Regions from separate parts of the Nocardia sp. NBC_01327 genome, predicted to be linked through region 2. Evidence: riboswitches for the same ligand, from Rfam matches in the RefSeq annotation. Region 2 holds a riboswitch; the other holds the start of a gene.

Region 1 (3,405 bases), 3.6 Mb from region 2:
GCTCGCGCCCATTCTGCTGATCACCCTGCGGGTGGTGCAGGGCTTCTCCACCGGCGGTGAATACGGCGGCGCGGCAACCTATCTCGCCGAGACCTGCTCCGATCGCCGCCGCGGTTTCCTGGGCAGCTTCCTGGAATTCGGCACCCTGGGCGGTTTCGTCGGCGGTTCGGCGGTGGTGCTGGCCTGCCAGCTGGCACTGGGCTCGGACGCCATGCACGCGTGGGGCTGGCGCATTCCGTTCCTGCTGGCGGTGCCGCTGGGGCTGATCGGCTGGTATCTGCGCTCACGGCTGGAGGAATCGCCGGTCTTCACCGAGGTGCAGGCCCAGAAGCAGCCGCCGACCGGATTGCGGGTGCTGTTCACCGATTACCGGCGTGAGCTGCTGACCCTGGCCGGGCTGGTGGTGGCGCTCAATATCGCGAACTACACCCTGCTGACCTATCAGCCGACCTATCTGCAGCACACCCTGGGCATGGGCGAATCCACCACCACCGCCATGATGCTGGTCGGCCAGGTGATCATGATGGCGGCGCTGCCGTGGTTCGGCCGCCTGTCCGACCGGGTCGGGCGCCGGCCGATGTGGCTGTATTCGCTGATCGGCCTGGCGGTGCTGGCGGTCCCGATGTACTGGCTGATGGGCCGTGGAACCGTCTGGGCCGTCCTCGGTTTCGTGGTATTGGGGCTGCTGTATCTGCCGCAGCTGGCGACCATCACGGCCACCTTCCCCGCCATCTTTCCCACCCAGGTCCGCTATGCGGGCTTCGCGCTGGGCTACAACGTGTCCACGGCCGTCTTCGGCGGCACCGCACCGCTGGTGAACGAGGCGGTCATCGACGGCACCGGCTGGACCCTGTTCCCGGCGCTGTACATGGTCTTCGGCTGCGGTATCGGCCTGATCGCCTGGTTCTTCCTGCGCGAGACCGCGGGCGCCTCGCTGCGCGGCACCGAAGTGCCCGATTCCGGAGAGATACCCGTGCTCGCGAAGGCCGGCGCGGCCCCGGATGCGCGCGGTGCGGCCGTCGGCGCGTGAGGGGCGGAAGTCCGGCACATAAGGGCCCGATTCACCTGTCGGGGAACGGATTTCCTTCACGCCCGGTGGTGTCGCTGCTGCGGGCAGGGTGTGCCGTCAGGACGGGCTGTTCTGCGGGCGGCCGAAAAAGCGCACCATGCACGAGGGCACGCGCACGTGCTGGGCGGCGGGCGGATAGGCGGCGCGGTACATCGTCGGTGACCGGCCGAAGGTGCGGGTGAAGGTGGTGGTGAACGAGCCGACGCTCTGCCAGCCGACGCGGAAGCAGATATCGGCGACGGAATGATCGGTATAGCGCAGCAGTGCGGCGGCGCGTTCCATCCGCCGCGTGAGCAGATAGCTGTGAGGTGACTCGCCGAAGGCGCGACGGAATTCGCGACTGAAATGCGCGCGCGACAATCCGGCCGCCGCCGCCATATCGACCACCCCCAGGGGTTCGCCGTAGCGCGCGTCGGCCAGATCTTTCGCCCGCAGCAGATGGCGTGCGATCGGTACCGAAACCACGTTCCCGAGTATGCCGCCCTGCGGTGACAGCGGTGCGACGGGCGCCACACCGGGTTGCCTCATGCACCGACCAGGGTGTTTACTCGCTACCGCAAGGTGCCGTCGTTAGCTGAGGCTCCTCTGCGGATACAGGCCGGCGACCCCGAACGTCGAGAGACGCCCCGGGTCAGGACAGGTCTCCCCGGATTAAGGGGTGATCCCGACCGGCTCCCGCCCCTGGTGCGGGTTACGCCGTGGAGTGCCAAAGGTCTTACGAGGGGTGGTCACCGTTCGGCGATTCGCGCCGGAAACCACTCCCCTGGCGCGCTCGCAGACGCAGCTGGAGGTGAGTGTCATGCCCGATGGACCGGACAAAGTTCCGTTAGCCAATCGTTCACCAGGCGACACTCCCTTTCTCCGCTGCGCGGTGCTTTCTCCCCTGTAGCGTGCGTTCACGAGTGCGCCGACCTCTTAGTGGAGGGCGTCATGACCACGTGGGAAATGCTACTTCGGCTCGGCGCGGGTGTCGGGTTCGGTGCGGTGATCGGCTTCGAGCGGCAGTACCGGGCACGCATGGCCGGATTGCGCACGAATGCTCTGGTCTCCGCCGGAGCCACCCTGTTCGTGCTGCTGTCGGCACACGGTTTCAGCGGCAGCGACGCTGACCCGACTCGCGTTGCGGCACAGATCGTTTCCGGTATCGGCTTCCTCGGCGCGGGTGTCATCATGCGCGACGGGTTCAATATCCGCGGCCTCAATACCGCTGCCACCCTGTGGTGCGCGGCCGCGGTCGGCGCCCTCACCGGCGCCGGTATGTACACCACCGCCGCGGCGGGCACGGTCGCGGTCGTGGTGGTCAATACCGCGCTGCGCACCGCCGCCCGCGCGGTGGATCGGCCGGTCGATCGCGATCAGGACGCGCTGTACGCGTTCACCGCCGTCACCGATGACGCGCACGAGGCGGCGGTGCGCTCGCTGCTGGTGCAGTCCTTGACGCGCACGGACTTCCGGCTGGTGTCCATCTCCAGTCACAACACCGTGCCCGGGCGGGTGGAGGTGCGCGCGGAGTTGACCGGGGATCGCCGCGACGACCGGCAGATGGAGTCCGCGGTGAGCCGGCTGAGCCTGGAGCCGTCGGTCACCAGTGTCGGCTGGCGCACGGTGCCACAACCGGAGGTCGAGGCATGAGCACCACCTATCCCACCCGCGGTGTGCTCGATCGCCCGCGTTCGCGCTGGGCCGATATCGCGGTCTTCGCCGCCGCGGCGATCCTGATCTGGCTGGTGGTGCGGGTCTCGCAGGGCATGAACGTGCCCTTCGACGATTCCGCGGCACCGTCGAGCATTTCCACCGATCCCGCCGAACTGCCCTACTACGCGGCGCGCTCGCTGCTGCGCATGTTCCTGGCGCTGGGGCTGTCGATCGTGTTCACCTTCGTCTTCGCCACCGCCGCGGCCCGGTTGCCGCGCGCGGAGAAGGTCATGCTCCCGGCGCTGGACATTCTGCAGTCGGTGCCGATCCTGGGTTTCCTGTCGGTGACGGTGACCGGGTTCATCGCCCTGTTCCCGGGCTCCACACTGGGTTTGGAGGCGGCGTCGATCTTCGCGATCTTCACCTCGCAGGCCTGGAATATGGCCTTCGCGTTCCACCACAGCCTCATCTCGCAGCCGCGGGAACTCGATGAGGCGGCCCGCAATCTGAGATTGTCGCGCTGGCAGCGGTTTTGGCGGCTGGATGTGCCCAGCGGCATGTTCCCGCTGGTGTGGAACGCGATGATGAGTTTCGGCGGCGGCTGGTTCTTCCTGACCGCGGCCGAGGCGATCAGCGTCAACAATCGCGAGTACGCGCTGCCGGGCATCGGCTCCTATGTGGCCAGTGCGGCCGCGCAGAGC
Region 2 (3,405 bases):
GTCACCTGGTGGGTGCACAATCGCCGCCACACCGCACAGCCGGACCCGTGCGCCGCCGCCATGAGCCTCATGCAGGCGACGCTGGCGATCGACGGTGTGTGATCAGCCGGTGATGGCCTGGAAGATCTTGACGCCCACCAGGATCACCGCCACCAGCAGATAGCCGCGCAGCGCGAGCATGCCCGTCATCCGCGCGGTACTGAACACCGGACGCTCCAGCGTATGCAGCGCCGGGGTGCGCCAGGTGTCGCGATCCTGCTCCACGATCGCCTTGCGCTCGGCACGGGTGAGCGGGGTCGCGTCCAGTTCCTCGATCTGATCCGGGTCGATATCGCCGAGTTCCTTTGCGGTGCGCTCGATTTCGCGCCGCCTGGTGATCCGCCAGCTGATCAGCATGCCCGCGCCGCCGAGCAGGCCGACGGCCACCCCCGCGCCGAATCCGATTTCGAGGGCGCCGGTGGTCAGACCGGGGAAGAAGGTCGCGGCGGTGAGCGCCAGCGACAGCAGCACCAGCGACCACACGATGACACCCGCGACAATGTTCTGCCGCACGGTGTTCACCCAGGGCCCGAGCACCGCCCGGTCATTGCAGAGCAGCACCAGAAACACTGTGGCGGAAGGCAGTAGGACACCGGCCAGCGCCTGCACGCCCTGGGTCAGCAGGCCCAGCACATGATCGGGGCTGAAGGACACCGCGGCCGCGATCGCCAGCAGCGCCGCGTATCCCGCGTAGAACATCGGCGCTTCGCTGATCTTCCAGTGCAGCGAATGCCGCTTGCCCAGCGTGTCGCCGAGGGCGTAGGTGGTGGCCAGGCCGACGGCATTCGCGCCGATGAGCGAGGCGTCGAACAGCAGGATGGCGAACAGCGCGCCGACGGTCTTGCCCATGTGATCGGACAGGCTCTGGGCGACCGTCCCGGCGTCGGCGAAGTTGCCGATGGCATCGGTGCCCGCGAGACCGAAGGCCGCGGCGGCCATGATGGCGATCGCACCGGCCATGACCACCACGATGCCGATCCACAGGTCGATGCGCTCATAGCGGATCCAGCGCGGGGTGATGCGCTTGTCGACGATATTGGACTGCTGGAAGAACAGCTGCCACGGCGCGACGGTGGTGCCGACAATGGCGACGATCAGCAGCAGCAGTGTGGAATTCAGCCCGCCCGGGAACGAGGGGATCAGACCGTGGGCGGTGTCGCGCACGCTCGGGTGCACCATGAAGGCCAGGGGGAACATGACGATGTTCACGGCGATGAGCCCGAAGAGGAAGCGCTCCCAACGCCGGAACGAACCGCCCGCCACCATGGCGAACAGCAGCACCGCCGCCAGTGGCACCGAAATGCCCTTGGGCAGGCCGAAATAGCCCAGCGCCATGGAGACGCCGATGAATTCGGTGACGATCGTCAGCGCGTTCACGATGAACAGATCACCGACGCTGAACGCGCCCCAGAACTTTCCGAAGCGGTCGAAGATCAAGCGCGCGTGGCCGACTCCGGCGACCGCGCCCAGCCGCACCACCATCTCCTGGTTGACGTACAGCACCGGGATGAGCAGCAGCAGCGTCCAGACCAGGGCCATGCCGTAGTTCTGTCCGGCCTGCGCGTAGGTGGCCACGCCGCCGGCGTCATTGTCGCCGACCATGACGATGAGGCCGGGGCCCATGATCGCGAGCAGCATGCGCACCCGCTGCTTGCGGGTGCGCCCCTCGAGGGTGTCGTGCTGGCCGATACTGCCCAGCGCGCCGACGATATCGCCCACGTGGGCGGAGTCCATGGTGGCGGAGGTGGCGGCGGCTCCGGTGGGAGTCGCGGTGGTCACGGTACGGCGGTCGCCGCCATTCGAGAAGAAGGCCATTGCCGTTCCCTCGCTTTCGACATCAGGTGTTGCGGGCGTGCGGAATCAACCCGGTCACCTGGCGATTTCGGGCACACCGAAACTGCTCGCGGCACATGCCTACCACGCCGCCGGCGCTGTGCCGGAGGGTCGAATGTGCTTGCGGGTCAGCCGATTACCGAAATGCGGCAAGCCGGGGACGAGACGAATTGGAAATCCGTACTCGGATACGGACTATCGCCGGAACTCATGTGTCGCCCCTCACCTCCTTGCCGCCGTGACGCGCGAGGGCGTCGTGAAATTCGTCGCGTCAGACCGCGCGGGCAAGGGGGAAACATGGCCACGCACAACGGCGTAGCCCTGCACCCCTCTCGTCAGAGCTTCGGCACTGTACGACGTATCCGGGGGCTCGCGGCCCGGGGAAGCCACTTTGGATCAACCCTTAATCCGGGCTGATCTGTCCTAACCCTGGGCGTCTCTCGACGTCGTCGGATCAGTGGCCTGTGTTCGTACAGGAGCCTCGCCTAGCGAGGTGCTGACTCGGCAATGTTGAGCGTGCTCGGAGCGAATGTCAACTTCAGCCCGGTCGGTTCGGTTCCCGGACTGCCCGTTGACAAGCCGGGCGTAAGGGTTTTGAAACCAGGCGGGAACAGCATGGGGACACCCTCATCGACCACCCCAGAAGGATTCCGAAGTCATGAAAGCGACACACTTTTCGACCGCCCTCGGTGCCGTCGCGGCGGCCGCCACGGCCCTCGCACTCAGCGCGGCGCCGGCGAACGCCGCGCAGCTCGACCAGTTCGTCTCACCGTCCGGGAACATCGGCTGCCTCATCGGGCCGCACGGTGCGGAGTGCGAGATCAGGGACCACAGCTACGCCCAGCCGGTGGCGCCGGTCAACTGCCACGGCGCGTACGGCGACGTGTTCTCCGAACAGGACGGGACCTACGCGCGGCTCAACTGCCACACCGATCAGCCCATCGACTTCCATTCTCGCGTAGTCGATTACGGCCAGCAGGTCCGCGAAGGCTCGATGGTGTGCAGCGTCACCATGCAGTACGTGGAATGCGCCGACGGCACCACCGGCCACGGCTTCAAGGTGGCGCGCGAGTTCTACAACATCTACTGAATTCGGTTACCGAACCGCCGTCCGGCTGTCCTCGACAATCGATTCGCAACTGCGGGCCACGGCGCGGCAGGTGGCGGCGGTGAGCGGATCCAGCAGCGGATTGTCGAGTCGGTTGCGCCAGTCCCGGATTGCGCGCAGGGCGGCATCGCGGCGCTGCGCCGGACCCGCGTTCGCCGGGAGGCCGAGCCGCTGGTGTGCGGAGATGCCCTTACCGCCGAGTACCCGGGTGGCGAGGTCGCGGTCGAGGTCGCTCAGCCGCGTCGCGCGAATGCTGGACAGTAGCCGAAGCTCGGTGAAGGTATGCGTATCGGCGAGAGCGCGATCCACCTGACGGGACAGCCCCTCGCTCGCCGGGTGGCGCGCGAGAATGCGCTGCAGCGAGGCCATCGCGGAATAGGCCTTGAGTTGTTCATTGCGCTGGCCGAATTGGCTGTGCAGGGTGC

Evidence for each region. A riboswitch is a leader RNA that binds a small molecule or an ion and turns the genes downstream of it on or off. The one in region 2 is predicted to bind magnesium.
Region 1: it holds a riboswitch for magnesium, as region 2 does, so the genes downstream of both, OG326_RS22590 (MgtC/SapB family protein) here and OG326_RS06100 (NRAMP family divalent metal transporter) in region 2, are expected to answer to the same signal.

Annotation. Positions count from the first base shown of each region.
Region 1 is NZ_CP108383.1:4,991,492-4,994,896, reverse strand. It holds gene OG326_RS22600 (MFS transporter) at 1-1,030, shown strand, start outside; gene OG326_RS22595 (AraC family transcriptional regulator) at 1,127-1,534, opposite strand; M-box (ykoK) riboswitch at 1,629-1,802, shown strand; gene OG326_RS22590 (MgtC/SapB family protein) at 2,000-2,701, shown strand; gene OG326_RS22585 (ABC transporter permease) at 2,698-3,405, shown strand, end outside.
Region 2 is NZ_CP108383.1:1,365,137-1,368,541, forward strand. It holds gene OG326_RS06095 (DUF3558 domain-containing protein) at 1-102, shown strand, start outside; gene OG326_RS06100 (NRAMP family divalent metal transporter) at 103-1,854, opposite strand; M-box (ykoK) riboswitch at 2,193-2,372, opposite strand; gene OG326_RS06105 (DUF6636 domain-containing protein) at 2,531-2,962, shown strand; gene OG326_RS06110 (dynamin family protein) at 2,969-3,405, opposite strand, start outside.